DNA from 3 places in the Nocardiopsis sp. NPDC006938 genome. Region 3 is predicted to be linked to each of the others. Evidence: predicted binding sites of a transcription regulator. Region 3 holds the regulator's gene; each other region holds the start of a gene.
The links. Region 3 encodes LexA, which represses DNA repair genes until DNA is damaged. Its sites were predicted from a motif close to TCGAACANNTGTTCGA; they were not measured.

Region 1: a site for LexA is predicted at 4,755-4,770, ahead of uvrA (excinuclease ABC subunit UvrA). Genes of this name have one in related genera too.
Region 2: a site for LexA is predicted at 4,463-4,478, ahead of ACFYL4_RS18090 (DUF6504 family protein). Genes of this name have one in related genera too.

What each region holds. Positions count from the first base shown of each region.
Region 1 is NZ_JBIAGA010000016.1:114,144-120,931, forward strand. Features, by position in the region: gene ACFYL4_RS22020 (hypothetical protein) at 1-219, opposite strand, end outside; gene ACFYL4_RS22025 (VOC family protein) at 386-754, opposite strand; partial or broken gene ACFYL4_RS22030 (peptidylprolyl isomerase) at 900-1,426, shown strand; gene uvrA (excinuclease ABC subunit UvrA) at 1,658-4,492, opposite strand; gene ACFYL4_RS22040 (TerC family protein) at 4,838-5,863, opposite strand; gene ACFYL4_RS22045 (glycosyltransferase family 4 protein) at 6,190-6,788, opposite strand, start outside.
Region 2 is NZ_JBIAGA010000011.1:196,583-203,370, forward strand. Features, by position in the region: gene cobT (nicotinate-nucleotide--dimethylbenzimidazole phosphoribosyltransferase) at 1-1,556, opposite strand, end outside; gene ACFYL4_RS18080 (peptidoglycan recognition family protein) at 2,171-3,304, shown strand; gene ACFYL4_RS18085 (GNAT family N-acetyltransferase) at 3,458-4,033, shown strand; gene ACFYL4_RS18090 (DUF6504 family protein) at 4,095-4,382, opposite strand; gene ACFYL4_RS18095 (protein kinase) at 4,703-6,788, shown strand, end outside.
Region 3 is NZ_JBIAGA010000011.1:68,474-75,261, forward strand. Features, by position in the region: gene ACFYL4_RS17515 (vitamin B12-dependent ribonucleotide reductase) at 1-694, opposite strand, end outside; gene nrdR (transcriptional regulator NrdR) at 836-1,312, opposite strand; gene lexA (transcriptional repressor LexA) at 1,973-2,647, shown strand; gene ACFYL4_RS17530 (alpha/beta hydrolase family protein) at 2,698-3,786, shown strand; gene ACFYL4_RS17535 (hypothetical protein) at 3,802-4,473, opposite strand; gene ACFYL4_RS17540 (hypothetical protein) at 4,470-5,105, opposite strand; gene leuS (leucine--tRNA ligase) at 5,169-6,788, opposite strand, start outside.

The DNA of each region.
Region 1 (6,788 bases), on a different contig from region 3:
CTCGCTGGCGCGCAACTGCACCTCGGCGCCGGGGTCGACCCCTTCGATGACCACGCCGACGGTCAGGTCGTAGAGCGCTCCCTGGGGCTCGTGCTGGCCCACCAGAGCGAAGAACTTGCCCTCCTCGCCCCGGTCGTCGACGTCGAACCTGAGACTGCGCCAGTCACCCGGTGGGAGCTTCTGCTGCTGGGTCTTCTTGAACGTGCGGTGAAGAGGCACATCGCCCTCTCGTACTCGTGAGAACGCGGCGGCGAAGCGGGTCCGGCCCCGAAGGGCCGGCCGCCACACGCGGCTCGGGGGACACTCTGTTCTCAGCGGGTTGAGGCCATTGAAGCGCCCCCGGGCGCCGGAGGGGAAGGTCCGCGCGACGACTGGCCGACTGCGGTCACGCCGTGAACTCCAGACAGAACGGGTGCCCGGCGGGGTCGGCGTACACCCGGTACAGGTTGTCGGGGCGCTCCTCGGACACCGCCAGCAGACGGGCGCCCAGGGCCGTGACCCGCTCGTGGGCGACACCGATGTCCTCCACCCGGATCTCGAAGTGCATCTGCTGGGGGCGTTCGGGGTCCGGCCAGTCCGGAGCCCGGTGGTCCTCCACCCGCTGGAAGTCGATCACGGGCCGGGTCCCGTCACCGATCCCGGCCCAGTCGTGGTCGCGTCTGGTGACCGGAAGCCCCAGGAGTTCGGAGTAGAAGTCGGCCAGGGCCCCGGGGTCGGGGCAGTCGACGGTCACGGCGCGCAGTCGTCCAAGCATGGGGACAGCTTGTCAGACGGAAAGGCGACGGCCCCGCCCAGACGGCACCGAGGATCGTGTCCGCGTTCTCCACTCCGCCCCCACCCGCGTCGATCACCTGAGAGAATCGTCGTGACACGAAGCGTGACGAGAGGACGGAACGACCATGACCGAGACCCTGACGGCCGAGCTCACCACCAACCTCGGCGTGATCAAGGTGGAACTGCTGCCCAATCACGCCCCAGGACAGTCGCGAACTTCGTGGAGCTGGCGGAGGGCACGAGGGAGAACGCGGTCGACCCGAAGACCGGGCAGCGGTGGCAGGGCCCGTTCTACGACGGAACGGTCTTCCACCGGGTGATCCCCGGCTTCATGATCCAGGGCGGGGACCCCCTCGGCAACGGCACCGGCGGACCCGGCTACAAGTTCGCCGACGAGTTCCACCCCGACCTGCGCTTCTCCGAGCCCCACCTGTTGGCCATGGCCAACGCGGGCCCCGCCACGAACGGCTCGCAGTTCTTCCTCACCCTCTCCCCCACCACATGGCTGAACGGCAAGCACACCATCTTCGGCAGGGTCACCGACACCGAGTCGAAGCGGGTGGTCGACAAGATCGGCGGGGTGGCCACCGACCCGAGGACCGAACGGCCCCTGGAGGACGTGGTGGTCGAATCGGTGAAGATCCTGCGCTGAGCGCGGTCCCCGCGGAGACCCGACCGGCACGCTCCGATCCCCCTCGCCGGGGGACGGGGCGTGCCCTCGCGTGGAGCGTTCGCGGGCCACGGAAAAGGCGCGGTGTCTCCCCGTGGCCCGCGGGGCCGGAGCACGGAGACCGGCGCTCACACCGGGCCCCGTTCCCGCACACGACACGGCGCCCGCACGGAGGCCGTGCGGGCGCCGGGCGCGCGGGTGGTCGGGACGGGCTCAGAGCATCTTGGCGAGGAACCGCCCGGTGTAGGACTCCGCGACCGCGGCGACCTCCTCCGGGGTGCCCTCGGCCACGAGCGTGCCACCGCCGGAACCGCCCTCGGGTCCCATGTCGATGACGTGGTCGGCCGTCTTGATCACGTCGAGGTTGTGCTCGATGACGATCACCGTGTTCCCGGTGTCGGTCAGCCGGTTGAGGACCCCCAGCAGCTTGCGGATGTCCTCGAAGTGGAGACCGGTGGTGGGCTCGTCGAGCACGTACACCGTCCGACCGGTCGACCGGCGCTGGAGCTCGGCGGCGAGCTTCACGCGCTGGGCCTCGCCCCCGGACAGCGTGGTGGCGGGCTGGCCCAGGCGCACGTAGCCCAGACCGACGTCGGCCAGCGTCTGGAGGTGGCGGCGGATCGCGTTGACCGGCTCGAAGAACTCCAGGGCCTCCGAGATCGGCATGTCCAGTACCTCGGCGATGTTCTTGCCCTTGTACTTCACCTGGAGGGTCTCCCGGTTGTACCGGGCTCCGTGGCAGACCTCGCAGGGAACGTACACGTCGGGCAGGAACTGCATCTCGATCCGCAGCGTGCCGTCGCCGGAGCAGGCCTCGCAGCGGCCGCCCTTGACGTTGAACGAGAACCGGCCCGGCTGGTAGCCGCGCGTCTTGGCGTCGGTGGTCTGCGCGAACAGCTTGCGTACGTGGTCGAAGACGCCGGAGTAGGTGGCCGGGTTGGAGCGCGGGGTGCGGCCGATCGGGCTCTGGTCGACGTGCACCACCTTGTCGACCTTGTTCATCCCGTTCACCCGCAGGTGACGGCCGGGCACGTCGCGCGCCCCGTTGAGCTCCTTGGCCAGGGCCTTGTACAGGATCTCGTTGACCAGCGTGGACTTGCCGGAGCCGGACACGCCGGTGACCGCGGTGAACACGCCCAGCGGGAAGGACACGTCGATCCCGTGCAGGTTGTTCTCCCGGGCGCCCCGGACCACCAGCTCGTGCCCCCTGGTCAGCGGACGCCGCTCCGCGGGCAGCTCGATCGCGCGCCGCCCGGCCAGGTAGTCGCCGGTCAGCGAGTCGGCCGAGGTGAGCAGTTCGTCCACGATGCCCGAGACCACGACGTGCCCGCCGTGCTCGCCCGCGCCGGGACCGATGTCCACGACCCAGTCGGCGGCGCGGATGGTGTCCTCGTCGTGCTCGACCACGATGAGGGTGTTGCCGATGTCGCGCAGCCGCTGGAGGGTCTCCAACAGCCGGGCGTTGTCGCGCTGGTGCAGGCCGATGGAGGGCTCGTCAAGGACGTAGAGCACGCCCACCAGGCCGGAGCCGATCTGGGTGGCCAGCCGGATGCGCTGGGCCTCGCCGCCGGAGAGCGACCCGGAGGAGCGGGCCAGGCTCAGGTAGTCCAGACCCACGTCGAGCAGGAACCCGAGCCGGGCGTTGATCTCCTTGAGCACCTGTGCGGCGATCACCATGTCGCGGTCGGAGAGCCGCAGCCCGGCCAGGAAGGCGGCGCTCTCGCCGAGTGCCATCGAGGCCACCTCGGCGATGGACTTGCCGCCCACCGTCACCGCGAGGACGACCGGCTTGAGCCGGGTGCCATCACACGTGGGGCAGGGCACCGAGCGCATGTAGCCCTCGAGGCGCTCGCGGGTGTGGTCGCTCTCCACCTCGGAGTGGCGGCGCTTCACCCAGGGCACCACGCCCTCGAACTCGGTGTAGTAGGAGCGGCTGCGCCCGTACCGGTTGCGGTAGCTGACGTGGACCTGGGTGTCGTGGCCCTCCAGGATCGCCTTGCGGGCCCGGCGCGGCAGACGTTCCCAGGAGGTGTCGGTGTCGAAGCCCACCGCCTCGCCCAGCGCCTTGAGGATGCGTTCCCAGTAGCCGCCGTTGGGCCCGCCCGACCACGGGGCGATGGCGCCCTCGGCCAGGGTCTTCTCCGGGTCGGGGACCAGCAGGTCCGCGTCGACCTCCATCCGGGTGCCCAGGCCGGAGCAGTCCGGGCAGGCGCCGTAGGGCGCGTTGAAGGAGAAGGAGCGCGGTTCGAGCTGCTCGAAGGAGAGGTCGTCGTAGGGGCAGTAGAGGTGCTCGGAGAAGACCTTCTCGCGCTCGGGGTCGTCGGACTCCAGGTCCACGAAGTCCAGGACGATGGTGCCCCCGGCCAGCTTGAGCGCGGTCTCGACCGAGTCGGTGAGCCGCCCGTTCGCGCCGGGCTTGACGGCGAGACGGTCCACGACCACGGCGATGTCGTGCTTGTCGTAGCGGCCCAGCTTGGGGGCCTCGTCCAACCGGACCGCCTGGCCGTCGACGACGGCGCGCGTGTAGCCCTTGGACTGCAGGTCCTTGAAGAGTTCGACGTACTCGCCCTTGCGGCCGCGCACGACCGGGGCCAGCACCTGGAAGCGCGTGCCCTCGGTCATCTCCATGACCCGGTCGACGATCTGCTGCGGCGTCTGCCGGGCGATCTCGCGGTGGCACTCCGGACAGTGCGGAACGCCCACGCGGGCCCAGAGCAGGCGCAGGTAGTCGTAGACCTCGGTGATGGTGCCGACGGTGGAGCGCGGGTTGCGGCTGGTCGACTTCTGGTCGATGGAGACCGCCGGGGACAGGCCCTCGATGAAGTCGACGTCGGGCTTGTCCATCTGCCCCAGGAACTGCCGCGCGTACGCCGAGAGGGACTCGACGTAGCGGCGCTGACCCTCGGCGAAGATCGTGTCGAAGGCGAGTGAGGACTTGCCCGAACCGGACAGGCCGGTGAACACGATCATCGCGTCCCGGGGCAGGTCCAGCGACACGTCCTTGAGGTTGTGCTCCCGTGCTCCACGGACCACGAGTTGTTCGACCATCGAGTGAGACATCCTTCGGCTCTGACGCACAGGACGCTGACCACGTCACATGACGTCGGTGGACCCGTGTATGGCTTCGCGTTGAGGCGGTCGCGGGCCCCTCGGGGGCCGCCGCTGACCCGGAACCGGGCCGCTCAGGGGATGTCGGGGAGCGCGTGTCCCCCCGTCTCCGTCAACACTAACGATCACCCGGGGCGGTTTCTTCCGGCACGCGAAAATGGCGGTGCCCCGACGCGTGAGCGCCGGGACACCACCACTATAGGCGAACAACCGTTCGAATCGGAGGGGTTTCCCGGGTCGGCGCCCTCGGGGCGCCGCAACGTCCGGGAACGGGGTGGTTCGGGATCAGGGGCGGTCGACCTTGGTGTCCCGGTCCCCGTCCACGGCCTCGGCCGCCTGCCTGCGCTGGTCCACACCGGACTTGACCAGGCTGCCGATGATGGTGACGGTCATGATGCCCAGGATGACGGTGAGCGAGGTGCCGATACCGATGTCGATCACGTGCACGCCGTTCTCGTGCAGCGCGTGCAGGATCATCTTCACGCCGATGAACACCATGATCGCCGACAGACCCCAGCTGATGTAGGCGAGGCGGTCCATCAGACCGGCCAGCAGGAAGTACAGCTGGCGCAGACCCATCAGGGCGAAGGCGTTGGCGGTGAAGACGATGTAGGCGTCCTGCGTCAGGCCGAAGATGGCCGGGATGGAGTCGACGGCGAAGACGAGGTCGATGACGCCGATGGCGACGATCACCAGCAGCATCGGGGTCACGTGGCGGCGGCCGTCGAGCTTCACGGTCAGCTTGGCGCCGTGGTAGTCCTTGGTCACCGGCCAGAACCGCTTGACCAGCCGCACGACCGGGGTCTGGGTGAAGTCCTTGTCCTCGTCGTCACCCTTGACGTGGTCCCGGACGATCTTGTAGCCGGTGTAGATGAGGAAGACGCCGAAGAGGTAGAAGACCTCGCTCCAGGCGTTGATGACCTGCGCGCCCAGCACGATGAAGATGCCGCGCATGACGATCGCGATGACGATGCCGACGAGCAGGACCTCGTGCTGGTACTTCTTCGGAACCGCGAACGCGGTCATCAGAAGGTAGAACACGAAGAGGTTGTCGATGCTCAGGCTCTTCTCGGTGACGAACCCGGCGAAGTACTCGGCGCCCGAGGTGGGGCTGCCGAAGTACATGACCCCGAGGCCGAACACGATGGCGATGCCGATGTAGAAGACGGCCCACCAGGAGGCCTGCTTGATCCCGAACTCCTTGGGACCCTTGGTCTTGCTCCACGGGTGGTCGACGATCACCAGGTCCAGGGCCAGGATCAGGACCATGGCCGCGATGGTGGCGGCCCACACCCACAGGGGAACGTTCACAGAAGGATTCTCCTCCGGTTGGTGCGCGCGAGCGTTTTGCACGCACGGCGAATAACCGGAGGTCTCTCCCGCTCACGCCCGGAGGACGCGAACCGACGGAACCGGGAGCACGCCGTTGTACTCCGTGATGACGGCACCGCCGCGACAGGGATACTCCCCTCACGTGGTGAAGCAGGCGCGTAGAGCGCACCGTCCAAGCGTACGCCATCCGAGCCGGTCCCCAGCATGCCATCGAAGATCTCTCCGGGGAAGTCACCCGCACGGGGTGTTCGCCGTTGCTCGCGGACACCCCGCCCGCACCCGGGGGCCACTCCCGGAGTCGGCCCTCACCACCGCGCGACCGACTTGTACACCGAGCACGCGGCCTCCACCGCGTCCTCCTCCGAGGGCAGCCGCCGGGCCGCCTCCCGGGAGCGGGCCCGCAGGTCGGCGGCGAGGTCCGGATCGTCCAGCACCCGCCCGACCGCGGCGGCGAACGCCGCCGGATCGCCGGGCGGCACCATGAGAACCGTCCCCGAGTAGAGGTCGGGGATGCCTCCCACCCGGGTGGAGACCACCGGGAGCCCCGCGCGCAGGGCCTCCATGATGACCAGGGAGGGGCCCTCCCACTGGCTCGTGAGGCAGAAGACGTCCGCCGCCGCCAGGAGGTCCGCGACGTCGTCGCGGTGCCCCAGCATGCGTACGTCCACACGCATCCCGGCGGCGGTGTCGTGCAGCTCCCCCCACAGCGGGCCGTCCCCGGCGATCGCCACCACCGGTTCGGGCACCCGGTCCGCGATCACCGGGGCGGCCGACAGCAGGGTGTCCAGGCCCTTCTGCTCGGCGAGCCGGGCCACCGTCAGCAGCAGCGGACGGCCGGGTTCCACCGCGAGGTCGGCGCGGGTCTCCTTCCTCCCCTTCACCGGTCTTCCCGTCTTGGGCGCGG
Region 2 (6,788 bases), 130 kb from region 3:
GTGATGGTCTCCTCCAGCAGAGTGGTCGGCTCCTGGCCGGGCAGGCCCCGGCGGCCGTAGCGGTCGCGGTGCACGGCCCAGGTCAGGGGGCGCCCGCCGGCCCAGCCCACGGGAGCGGGCTCGGGCTCGCCGGGGTGGTCCTCGACGTAGCCGACGCAGAGGTAGGCGACGAGTTCGAGATGGGAGGGGAGTTCGAGGACGCGGGCCACGTCGCGCTCGTCGGTGAAGGCGACCCAGCCGACGCCGAGCCCCTCCGCGCCGGCGGCCAGCCACAGGTTCTCCACCGCGAGCGCCGCCGAGTAGGAGGCGGGCTTGGAGTGGCGGCCGGGGCTGTGCGGGCCGCGGCTGGGGTCGACGGTGACCGCGACGTTGATCGGGCTCTCCAGTACCGCCTCGACCTTGAGCCCGGAGAAGGCCCGGTCGCGGGTTCCGGGGCGGGTGACGCCCTGGGCGTCGCGCTGGGCCAGTGCCAGGTCGCGCACCCGCGCGCGGATGTCCGGGTCGTCGATGACCAGGAAGTCCCAGGGCTGCGTGTGCCCCACGCTCGGCGCCTGGTGGGCCGCCTCCAGGACGCGGGTGAGGACGTCGGCGGGGACCGGTGCGGAGAGGAAGCCCGCGCCGACGTCCCTGCGTTCGCGGATGGCGCGGTAGACGGCGTCGCGTTCGCCGTCGTCGAAGGCGTGGCGGGCGTCGTCGCGGGCGTCACCGCCCGGGGACGCCGGGGACGCCGTGTCCCCGGAGGCGGGGTCCAGGTGGGATGCGCCCTGGGCCTGGGCGTCCAGGGCCGCTCGGGCGGCCTGGATGGCGGGGACCAGGGCCGGGGCCGACATCCCCCGGGGTTCCTCCGGTTCGGTCCGCTGGTGCGGACCCGTGTGCGGCGGTACCTCCAGGGGCGCCGCTGCTTCGTGTGCGTGCACGGTGTCGCTCTGCTTCGGTTCGGTGGCCGCGTGGTTCTCGTCCGCGCGGCCGGGGTTCGTGGTGGGTTCGGTCTCGCCGGGAGCGGGCTCCGGCGTCGCGGGCGCCTCGGGGTCGGGCGGGGCCGGTGCGGCGGAGCCGCCTGCGGTGCGCGCGGATGCGGCCGGGGTGACCGGGCCCTGGTGGGCGGGGCCCGAGTGGCGACTGCCCGACCGGAAGGGGATGACGTTGAACCGGGGGTCCCGATCGGCGTCGGCCGCCGGTTCCCGCGTCTCCGCGGGCCCCGAGGGCCGGGGCGGCGAGGGTTCGCTTCGCGCCTCATGTCGGGTCCGGGGCTCCGGGGGAGCGGGTCTCCCGGACTGCTGGGGGCGCGTGGTGAAGGCCGTGGGGGCCGGAGCCGGGGGCGCGGGCTCTGTGGCGGGGCGGGCACCGGTCGGGGTCCGCGGCGCGTCCGGGCCCGGGAGGGTGCTCCGGAAGGGGTTGTACGGCGCCGTGGGCCCGGGGTCACGCACCTGGGCGCCGCGGCCGCTCTCGGGCAGTCCGTCCAGGAGGCCGCCCAGGCCGGCGACCGGCCCGGTACCCCGCTGCCACGCACCCTCCTGGTCACCGCGACGGGAGTCCTCGCGGTCGTCGTTGGTCATGGTCGCTCCCCGTAGAAGAGGTCAGTGAGCTGCCCGGTTCCACCTGGTCCGTCATGGATTCGGACCAGCGTAGTCCGCGGCGGTCAAGCCGCTCGCACGGGTCCCCCCGACCCGGCGCGGCGTGTCCCCGGCCGTCCGCCGGGGTCCTCAAGTCACCATCAACTGTGCCAGAGTCCGCGTCGGCGCGGGCTGTGTACGGGAGTGACGGCTGGGTAGGACGGGGCCTCCGGGCACCCGGCCCCCGCCGGTTCACGGCCTTCCGGGCGCCGCGAACGGTCGGTCAGCGATCATCGGAGCCGCCCCAGCGCATCGGTACTGACCAGCGCGAATGGTCTTCCCACCCCCACACCTCCCCCAACACCGGAGCAACGTGCGACCACGCGAACACCCTCCGTGAAATTTCTGGTTCTCCGACCCAGGTATCGGACCGACGACGGACTTTCGGCCCCCACCACACCTCCGTTGCGGCCAGGACGGGACTCCGGCACCGCCCGGCCCTCCCGGCCGAGCCCCACCGGACGGACACGGGCCGCGCCCCCGCCGCCTGTGGCAGGCTTTCCCGGTACTCGCGCACCCCTGCCCCCGGTGTCCCACCCGAACGGAACGGACCTTCCATGCGACGGCGTACCTTCCTCACCGGAGCCACCACCGTGACCGGCCTGGCCGCGTTCACCCCCGCGCTCCTGGCCTCCGCCACGGCCACCGCCCGGACCACGGCGGAGCCCGCCGCCGCCCTGACCGCGCCCCGCGTCCTCAGCGAACGCGCCACCGCCGCGGGAGTCCTCGTCCGCCCCGAGCGCCGCTTCGACGTCGTCTCCGTCTCCCTCGACCCCGGGTCCTCCGCCGAGGGCGCCGCCCTACGCTTCGAGACCGCCGACGGAGCCCTGGGCGACTGGCAGGACCTGCACTTCCACACCGCCGGCCCCGAGCACCTGGAACCCTCGGCGTCCGCCATGGCCCGGGCCCCGCAGGGCGCCACCGGGTACGAGGTGCGCGGTGCCGACGGCGCCGACCTGACCGCGCTGAACCTCCACGACGGCGAGGAGCTGAGGCTCGGCGGCCGGGAGCGGGTGGCCCTCTCCGCCGCAGAGGAGGGGGTCACCACCCTCAGCGGCACCTCCGAGGTACGGCTCCTCACCCGCGCCGGGTGGGGCGCCGACGAGTCGTTGCGCTTCGACGAGGACGGCAACGACCTCTGGCCCGCCCAGTTCCACCCGGTGCAGGCGCTGACCGTGCACCACACCGCCATGGCGACCACCGACGACCACGCGGCGGACATGCGCGCCGTCTACCACCTGCACGCAGCCCAGCAGGCGTGGGGCGACGTCGGCTACCACCTGCTGATCGACCCCGAGGGCGTGGTCTACGAGGGGCGCCACTCCGGCGGCGGCGTCCCCGTCTTCCGCGCCGAGCCCGTCGCGGGCGAGGCGGAGTCGGTGACCGCCGGGCACGCCTTCGGGTTCAACCACGGCAACATCGGCGTGTGCCTGCTCGGTGACTTCACCGATGAGCTGCCGACCCGGGCCGCCCAGGACGCGCTCGTGGACGTCCTGCGCGTCCTGGCGGCGGTGACCGGCGTCGACCCGGCCGAGCGCATCGTCTACGTCCACCCGGACACCGGCGCCGAGACCGGGCAGGAGGCCCTGGCGCGACACCGGGACTGGCTCCAGACCGAGTGCCCTGGCAACGCCTTCTCCGAGGCGTTCGACACGGCGATCCGTCAGCGGGTCGTCGACGGCCTGCGGTGAACCCCCGCGGTGGCGGGGGTCGCGGCCCCCGCCACGGCGCCCCCGGGTGCGGCGGACCGGCGGAACCCCGTACCGCACGCCCGTGGAGACGCGTATCTTGAGCGGAGCCCGGGGCCGCCGGGCGTTTGCGCAAAGACGAGGGGACACCCGCGCATGACCACGCTCCGGAGCGCTCCGATGATGCCCGCCGTCATCCTGGAGACCGAGCGCCTGCGCCTGCGGGCCCTGCTCGAACGGGACGTCGACGACCTGTACGCCTCGTGCGTGGACCCCGAGCTCCAGCGGTGGATTCCGCAGCCCGGGCCCGGGCTCCCCTACACCCGCGCGACGGCCGAGCACTTCTGCCTGCGCGAGGCCCCGGCCATCCGTACCGGCGGCGACGGCCAGCACTGGGCCGTGGTGGACCGGGCGAGCGGCCGGTTCAGCGGGTCGGTGGCGCTGCTGCGCACGCAGTGGACGTCCGGGGTGACCGAGATCGGCTACTGGATCTCCCCCTGGGGGCGGGGGCGCGGACTGGCGACGGAGGCGGTCGTGGCCGTCTCCCGCTGGGCGCTGGGCCAGGGGTTCCAGCGGGTGGAGCTCAAGGCCGCCGTCGACAACACCGGCTCGTGCCGGGTGGCCGAGGCGGCCGGGTTCGTCCGCGAGGGCACCGACCGCAACGCGATGCCGCTGCACGAGGGGCGGACCGACCTCGCGTCGTTCGGACTGGTCCCCGACGACCTGCGCTGACCTCACGGGCCGTCTGGGTCCGCCCGGGTCCGCGCCGGAGCGACTGGCCCGGCCGCCGGGCTCACCCCCAGACCCGGCTCAGCGTCCACTCGCCGGTGGCGGAGTCGTGCCGGAGTTCGTACACGCCCTGCGCGTAGGCCGACCCCGCCTCGACCCGCCAGTGTCGGCGTTCGGGCACCTGCGAACCGGCGCCGGGGGTCCAGTCCCGTCGCAGGGTCACCCAGTGGTCGATGATCCTGCGTATCCCGTACACGCGGCCGTCCCAGGTGAACCGGGTGGGCCGGTCCCCGTCCTCGACCACCGTGACCCTCGCCCCGAAGTACCGCCCCACGACCGTCCTCCCCAGCATCGACCGACCCTGCCTCTCCTCCGACCGCGCGCGGGCACGCCGCCGGCAGAGCCCGCCCGCGGGGAAGTACGGCCAGGCTTTCGAACAAGCATTCGAATACTAGCGAAATCGGGGGTTCCTTGGAACTGTTTCCGCGTTCCGGGCGTCACTTCCCGTAGCGCCCCCGGACGCGCGACCCGCCCGCCAGACCCGGCTCCGTTCCGTGACCGGCGACGGGGTTCCGCGACCGGAACGACCGGAGGAACCGGAAGGCGCCAGCGTGTCGGTGTCGGTACGCTGTTAGGCGCGAATCACACGATCCATACAAGGGACCCCCAACTGTGACGTCCAACGGACACGAGAGCGGCAGACCCCTGCGCGTCGGTGACCCGCGCGAGCTCGACGGATACCGCATCATCGGGCGTCTGGGGCGCGGCGGCATGGGCACCGTGTACCTCGCCAAGGACGCCGCCGACCGCACCGTGGCCGTCAAACTGATCCACCCCGACCTCGCCGACGACGAGTCCTTCCGGCTGCGTTTCGCCCGCGAGGTCGCCTCGGCCCGCCGGGTCGCCCGCTTCTCCACCGCGGGGGTCATCGACGCCCGTCTGGAGGGCGAGCCGCTCTTCATCGTCTCGGAGTACGTACCCGGCCCCAACCTGGACGAGGCGGTCCGCCACGGCGCCCCGATGCGCGGCGGGACCCTAGACGGGCTCGCGATGGGCGTGGCGGCGGCGCTCACCGCGATCCACGGTTCGGGGATCGTGCACCGCGACCTCAAGCCCGCCAACGTGCTGCTCTCCCCGGTCGGACCGAAGGTCATCGACTTCGGGATCGCCCGCGCCCTGGACGACGCCAGCGGCGCGGTCACCCGCTCCAGCCAGCTGATGGGCACACCCTCCTACATGGCCCCGGAGCTGATCCTGGGCGAGCAGGCCACGGCCGCCGCCGACGTGTTCGCCTGGGGCTGCCTGGTGGCCTTCGCGGGCATCGGCCGCGCCCCCTTCGACGCGGGTACGGTCCCGGCGGTCCTGCACAACATCTCCACGGCGCCGCCCCGGCTCGACGGCCTCGATCCGAGCCTGCTCGACCTGGTCACGGCCGCGTTGGACAAACAACCCGAGAACCGCCCCACCTCGCAGCAGCTCCTGGCCAGGCTGACCGGCCAGGAGGACCCGGAGGAGGCCGAGGTGCGGCGCACGATCACCACCTCGTGGGCGCCGCCGAGCAGCACCCCCGTACCGGGCCTGCCCCCCGAGCCCACGGCGCCCGACGTCCGGGACGCCGTCCCGGACGCGGGCGCCGCCGCCCCGCCGGACGGTCAGGCTCCGCCCTCCTCGACGGACGCCTCACCGGACTCCCCTCCCCCGCAGGGCGACCCGTCCGCGCCGGTCTCGCCGGTCTCGCCGGGGCCGGTCGACCGGGAACCGGCGGCGCCGACCCAGCAGGTCCCGCCGACCCTGCGAGCGCACCCCCAGCAGACGCCGTTCCAGCAGGCGGCCGTCCCGGGAGAGCACACCGCCCACCACCCGCGCCCCCTTCAGCAGCAGTCCGGCCCCCAACAGGGCGGATACGCCCACGTCCCGCCCCACCCGGGCGGGCACGCCGGAGCGGGCGCCTCGCAACGGCCGCCCACGGGCCCCCAGCAGCCCCCGTCGCACCAGCCCGCCGGGTACACGCCCATGGCGGCCGGAGAATACGGTCACGCCCGGACACACCAGGGTTCCGTGAACTCCCCCGCGCACGGCGTTCCCTCCCACGTCGGCCACAACGGACCCGGTGGTCCCACCGGCCCCCATGGCCCCCACGGTCCCGGAACGCCCCCGCCGCCCAGCGGAGGCGGGCCGCGACGCCGCCGCACGCCGGTGCTCGTTACGGGAGCGGCCCTGGCCGTCGTCCTCGCCGCGGGGGTGGGCGCCACCGTCCTGTTCTCCGGCTCCGACGACCCGCCGGAGAACCTCACCAGCATCTACGTCACCGACTTCGCCACCGACCCCGGCTGGTCCGACACCCGCACCTTCGACCCGGCGGACCCCGACTACTCGGACGGCTACTGGGCCGAGCAGCAGGCGGTGGTCTTCCAGCTCGACCCCACCCTCAGCCCGTCACGCGGCACGGTGGCCCCCTACGACGGGGAGACCCCGGACCGCGTCCTCGTCAGCACCGACCTGGTCCCCCTGGAGGGCCCCGCCGAGACCAACTTCGGGGTGCGCTGCTGGGACCAGTCCGGCGAGGACGAGCGCACCATGTACGAGGCCCTGCTGCGCTTCGACGGCGCCCAGGCGCAGATCCGCCGGGTGACGGAGGAGGCCGGAGACACCGCCATCGCCGAGACGACCGAGGTCACGGGGTTCCGGCCCTTCGACCTCCTCGACGAGGAGTCGGAGGTGGAGGGCCTGCCCTACGGCGCGCGCGTCGACGACCTGG
Region 3 (6,788 bases):
CCATCTTGGCCGCCCGCCGGGTGGCGCCGCCGGACTTGATGGTCCCGGCGGAGGCGTCGGCGCCCCTCATGAACGAGACCGGGCCCGAGGCGGAACCGCCGGAGGACAGGAGCTCCTTGCTGGAACGGATGCGCGACAGGTTCACTCCGGCACCGGAGCCGCCCTTGAAGATCAGCCCCTCCTCCTTGTACCAGTCCAGGATCGACTCCATGGTGTCGTCCACGGACAGGATGAAGCAGGCGGAGACCTGGGCCTTCGAGGTGGTTCCGACGTTGAACCAGACCGGGGAGTTGAAGCTGAACAGCTGGTGGGCCAGGGCGTACTTGAGCTCGTGGTCGAAGACCTCGGCGTCCTTGTCGGTGGCGAAGTAGCCGTGGGAGCGGCCGGTCTCGGTGTAGACGCCCACGACGCGGTCGATGAGCTGCTTGAGGCTCCACTCGCGTTCGGGGGTGCCCACGGTGCCCCGGAAGTACTTGCTCGCGACGATCTGGGTGGCGTTCACGGACCAGCTGGCGGGGAACTCGACGCCGCGCTGCTCGAAGTTGACGGACCCGTCGCGCCAGTTGGTGATGACGACGTCGCGGAGTTCCCACTCCAGGGTGTCGTACGGGTGGACGCCCTCGGTGGTGTTGAACCGGTCGATCGTCAGCCCCCCGGCCGCGCGCCCCGTCGTACCGCTGCTCTTGCGTGCCATGGCGGTGTCTCCCCCCGAAGGTCATGCGCGGACCCGGCGTTGACCGCGCGGACGTCTCATGTGTGTTCGGGGTGGCGCGGAGGGCGCGGCGTTCGCCGTGCTCCCGCCCACCTCGCGGTGGCCGTACCGGCGCGGCCCGTGCTACCCGGTGGTGTCGACCACGGGCTCCCCCTCGCGGTCCTGTCGCAGGCTGGCGATCTCGGCCTCGAAGTCGGCGAGGCTCTCGAACCCACGGTAGACGCTGGCGAAGTGCAGGTAGGCGACCTCGTCCAGGTCGCGCATGGGGCCCAGGATGGCCAGGCCGATCTCATGCGCGGGCACCTCGGCCACTCCCCGGCCGCGGATCTCCTCCTCGACCTGCTGGCCGAGTTTGGCGAGGGCGTCCTCGGACACGGGGCGGCCCTGGCAGGCGCGGCGCACTCCGGCGATGATCTTGGTGCGGCTGAAGGGTTCGGTCACCCCGGAGCGCTTGGCCACCATCAGCAGGACGGTCTCCTGAGTGGTGAAGCGGCGCTCGCAGACGGGGCAGGTCCGTCTGCGGCGGATGGCCGCGCCGTCGTCTGTGGACCTGCTGTCGATCACCCTGGTGTCCGGATGACGGCAGAACGGACAGTGCATCCCGGTTCACCTGGCTTTCTCTACCCGACCAACAACCCTAGGCTTCTACTTAACCACAACTTGTTGACCACAGCCCCCATGCCAACACCAGATGTTGTGGTCGAACCTAGGTGTTGAGACGGACGCCCGCAACCCTGGCACCGGCGCGTCCCCAATCCCGGGACAGGGGGCGCCGAAGCACACGGTTCGGGGAGGTGGAAACGGGGATGTGCGGCCCTGGGAGCCGTTTCCCAGGATAAGGGGGCGCGGGCGCGCGGCCCGCCGGACGCCACACCGTGACGCGTCCGAATTCCCCCGCGCCCGTCCGGCGCGCGACGCGGACGCGGCGACGCGAGACGAACCCCATACGGAGGTCGCGCATTCGGACGACAACGGCCCCCCTCGTGTCCGCGCATATGTGCGACCCGGAAAATCGGCGCGCGAAAACACAATGGGAAATCGCCGGGACCCGTCCACGGCTTCTCGAACGCTTGTTTGATATCACCGTGTGCAAGGACTAAAGTTGACCTTGATTTCACACCGGCTTCGCCGTCCGGTCCGCGTGGCCCGTGACCGGCCGCACACGCGGGCCCTGACCGAACCGAACACCGAGGAGGCCCGGCCGTGCCGGAGGACAAGCCCGGAGCCGTCGGCTCAGGACCCACCACCGTTCTTTCGCCCGTGGGCGACCCGGGCGCGTCCGCGCCCGACACCCCCAGACTCACCGCACGCCAGCAGAGCGTCCTCAACTGCATCCAGAAGTACGTCCGCGAGCGGGGGTACCCGCCGTCCATCCGGGAGATCGGCGACACGGTCGGCCTGTCCAGCCCCTCCAGCGTGGCGCATCAGCTCAAGGTGCTCCAGCGCAAGGGGTACCTGCACCGGGACCAGAACCGGCCGCGCGCCGTGGAGCTGCGCACCCCCGGCCGCGGGGCCTCCCAGACCCTCACCCAGGAGGAGCTCACCGCCGACTCCACCCGCGCGGCGTCCGTCCCGCTGGTCGGCCGGATCGCCGCCGGCGGCCCGATCCTGGCCGAGGAGGCGGTCGAGGACGTCCTGGCGCTCCCCCGGCAGCTGGTCGGTGAGGGGCGCCTGTTCATGCTCACCGTGGTCGGCGACTCCATGATCGACGCCGCGATCACCGACGGCGACCTGGTCGTGGTGCGCCAGCAGCAGACCGCCGAGAACGGCGACATCGTCGCGGCGCTGCTCGACGACGAGGCGACCGTCAAGGTGCTGCGCCGGGAGCCGGACGGGCACGTGTGGCTGATGCCGCGCAACGACGCCTACGAGCCCATCCAGGGCGACCAGGCCACCATCCTCGGCAAGGTCGTCACGGTCATGCGCCGCGTCTGAGCTACTGGTCCCGGAGCCGGGGGCGCGGGGCGGGCCGCTACGCTGAGGGCGTGTCGACACCTGCCTGCGCTCCCGTTCCTCCCGCCCCGCACCGGCTCCGGGCCGCCCTGGCCGCCTCCGTGGCCGCCGCGGTCCTGATGGTCAGCGCGTGCGCGCCCGACGACGGCGCCGACCCGGTGCTGCCCGGCGCCCCCGGGCGGGAACGCGAGGTCTCCTTCGAGGGCGGCGGCTTCACGGTGCCCGGAACCTTCACCGCGCCCGCCGACACCGGCGGCACCGTCCCCGGGGTACTCATCATCTCGGGCAGCGGCCCCACCGACCGCGACGGCAACGGCAGTGTGCGCCCCGACGCCGACACCAACCTCAACCTCGCCCGCGTGCTGACCGGCGCCGGGGCGGCGTCCCTGCGCTACGACAAGTTCGGCAGCGCCGACCCGGACCGGATGAGCGAGGCCGAGGAGGAGGCCCTCGACCAACCGGTGGACCCGCTGGTCTTCGACCGGCAGATGGCCGCCGCCTACGCCGAGCTGGTCGCCCAGCCCGAGGTGGACCCCGAGCGCACCCTCGTCCTGGGGCACAGCGAGGGGGCCCTGTTCGCACTGCGCGCCCATGAGGTCCTCGACGCGGAACCCGCCCTGGTACTGGCCGCCCCGCCGGGTACGCGCATGCTCGACCTGATCGACCGGCAGGTCTCCGAGCAGGTGCGCGTCGCCGAGGCCCAGGGCGGCATCGACGAGGCGGGCGCCGCGCGGATGCTGTCCGACCTGCGGGCGGGGCGGGCCTCGGTCCGCTCCGGCCGCGCCCTGCCCGAGACCGACGCCACCGGCCTGTTCGACGAGAACGGCGCCGACTACCTGGCCTGGATCGACGCCTTCGACCCGGTGGAGCTGGCCGAGGACCTGCCCGAGAACACCCCGGTGCTGGTCCTGTGGGGCGAGCGGGACGCGCAGGTGAACCAGGAGGAGGTCGACCGGCTCATGACCGGTCTGCCCGGCGCCGAGCGGGTGGACCTGGCCGGGGCCGACCACATCCTGCGGGAGTACGACGACTCCCCCGGGGCCGTCGCACCCGACGCGGACCGCGCGTTCTCCCCCGACGTGGCCCCGGCGCTGGAGCGCTTCCTCGACGGCCTCTGGTAACGGGGCGGAGCCGCCCTAGTCGTCCTCGGGGGCGGGCAGCTGGTCCACGACGGAGCGGGCGAGGAGCTGGGCCCTCTCCTGCGCCGTCGCGCCGTCCAGGGAGTCGAGTGCGTCGTAGTCGGTGGCGGCGGTGTAGCAGGACTCCAGGTACAGGTTGGAGACCCGCACCCCCACGCAGCCCACCTCGAAGGCGCCCTCCTCCACCCAGGTGAGGGCCTCGTCTCCGAGACCGTCGACCGGGCTGGCGTCGTTGCCGTCCGCCGTGGCGCGCAGGGTGTCGGCGGCGGTGTCCTCGCCTCCCTCGACGGGGGCCGCGACCAGGACGAGGGTGGCGGCGGAGGGCACGGAGCCGCCGGTGCCCTCGGGCGTGGCCCAGCGGCACTGCCATCCGGTGCCGAACGCGTCCTGGGCGGTGCCCACGGTCTCCTCGAGCTCGTTCTCGTAATCGGGCACCAGATCGGCGAGGGTATCGGTCTCCCCGACCCCGCACTCGGGGGCCGCCTCGAACTCTCCGCGTTCCACGCGGTCGCCGAGCAGGTACCAGGCGAGCCAGCCCGCCAGGGCGAGGACGGCCGCGACGAGCACGACCAGCAGGGTGACGGCCAGCGCCCGGCTCTGCGGCGGGGTGGCCCCGGGGTCCTCGCGGGGACCGGAGACGGGCGGGGGGCCGGGGTGCGGGGAACTCACAGGACCTCCCCCAGCTGTTCGGCGAAGCCCACCACGGTCTCACGGGCACGGTCGAAGGGCACGGGATCGTCCTCCTCCACCGCGCTGTAGGACACGCGGACCAGGAGGTTGTCGTGGTGGAAGGCGAGTTCGGCGGTGCCGGGGACCTGACCGCGCCAGACCTCGGCCCGGCCTCCGGAGCCCAGCTCCACCGGCCGACCGCGCTGCGGGACCACGTCCTCCTGGGCGCGGGCCGCGGCCTCGTCACCGGTGACGACGGGTTCGGCCGAGGCGTCGGTGAAGCGCGCCGACAGGTCCACCCGCAGCACACCCTGGGGGTCGGTGTCGAGCCCGGCGGTGGTCCACACGCACGCCGTGCCCTCTCCACCCGCCAGGGGACCCCCGGTGTCGGTCTCCAGGACCGCGCCGGGCAGTGCCCGGGCGACGGCGTCCTCGGGGACCACCCCGCACGGTGGCGCCGAGGTGTGGGCGTCGCCGCCGTGCGGCTGGTCGGGGTCGTCCCCCGTGAGCCAGAGGCCACCGCCGACCGCGGCGGCGGAGACCACCACGGTGCCCGTCACCACGACAGCCGCCCGTACCCAGGGCCGGGGTCCAGCACCCGTCGCAGAGCCCACCGGCCACCGCCTCCCCATCAGTTGTCACACCCAAGGTAGAGGGCGGTGGTCGCGGCCGCGACCACCGCCCCGCACGACGGATCAGCCGACGACGATGTTCACCAGCTTGGGCGCGCGGACGATGACCTTGCGCACGGTCTTGTCCCCGATGAAGCCCTGGGCCTTCTCCGAGGCCAGGGCCAGCCGCTCCAGCTCGGCGGGGTCGATGTCGGGAGAGACCGACAGCTTGTCCCGGACCTTGCTCTGGACCTGCACCACGCAGGTGACGGACTCCTGGACCAGCAGGGCCGGGTCGGCCTCGGGCCAGTTGCCGACCGCGACCGAACCGGTGCGGCCGAGCTTCTCCCAGCCCTCCTCGCCGATGTAGGGCGCGAAGAGGGACAGGGCGACGGCCACGAACTCGGCGGCCTCGCGGACGGCCGGGTCGGCGGCGCCGGGGCCGGAGTCGATCGCCTTGCGGGCGGCCGAGACCAGTTCCATGCAGCGCGCGATGGCGACGTTGAAGCGCTTGTCCTCGACCAGGGCGGTGACCTGGTCGATGGTGCGGTGGGTGAAGCGGCGCAGATCGGTGTCGCCCCGGGCGGGGTCGGCACTCGGGGCGCTGCCCGCGCCCGCCTCGCTCATCACCCGGTAGGCGCGGTTGAGGAACTTCTGGGCGGCCACGACGGACACGTCAGCCCAGTCCACGTCCTCCTCGGGCGGGGAGGCGAACAGCATGGTGAGCCGGACCGCGTCGACACCGTAGGCGTCGATCTCCCTGCCCAGGTCCACGCCGTTGCCCAGTGACTTCGACATCGCCCGGCCCTCGTTGATGACCTGGCCCTGGTTGGTGAGCCGCCGGAAGGGCTCGGTGAAGCCGACCATGCCCATGTCGTACAGGACCTTGGTGAAGAAGCGCGCGTACATCAGGTGCAGCGTCGCGTGCTCCTTACCGCCGATGTAGTGGTCGACGGGCCCCCACTTGTTCACCTCGTCGGTGTCGAAGGGGGCGGTGTCCAGGTGCGAGGAGACATAGCGCAGGAAGTACCAGGACGAGTCCACGAAGGTGTCCATGGTGTCGGTGTCCCGCTCGGCCGGACCGCCGCAGGACGGGCAGTCCACGTGCAGCCACTCCTTGGCGGCGGCCAGCGGCGAGATGCCCTTGGGCGCCAGCTCGGCGCCCTGGAGGTCGGGCAGGGTGACCGGCAGCTGCTCGTCGGGGACGGCGACCTCGCCGCAGGACGGGCAGTGGATGATCGGGATCGGGGTGCCCCAGTAGCGCTGGCGGGAGAGCAGCCAGTCGCGCAGGCGGTAGTTGACCGTGGCGTCTCCGGTGCCGCGCTCGCGCAGGATACCGATGATGCGCTCGATGGCGTCGGTCTTGGTGAGGCCGTCCAGCGGACCGGAGTCCCGCAGGAGGCCCTCGCCCGCGGTGGCCACCCCGGTCTCGGACGGGTCGGCCTCGCCGGTCTCGACGACCACCCGCACGGGCAGGTCGAAGGCCAGGGCGAAGTCGAGGTCGCGCTGGTCGTGGGCGGGCACCGCCATGATGGCGCCGTGGCCGTACCCGGCGAGCACGTAGTCGGCGGCCCAGACGGGCATGCGCTCGCCGTTGACCGGGTTGATCGCGTAGCGGCCCAGGAACACGCCGGTCTTGGGGCGCTCGGTGGTCTGGCGCTCGATGTCGGAGAGCTTGGCGACGTCGGACCGGTAGTTCTCGAA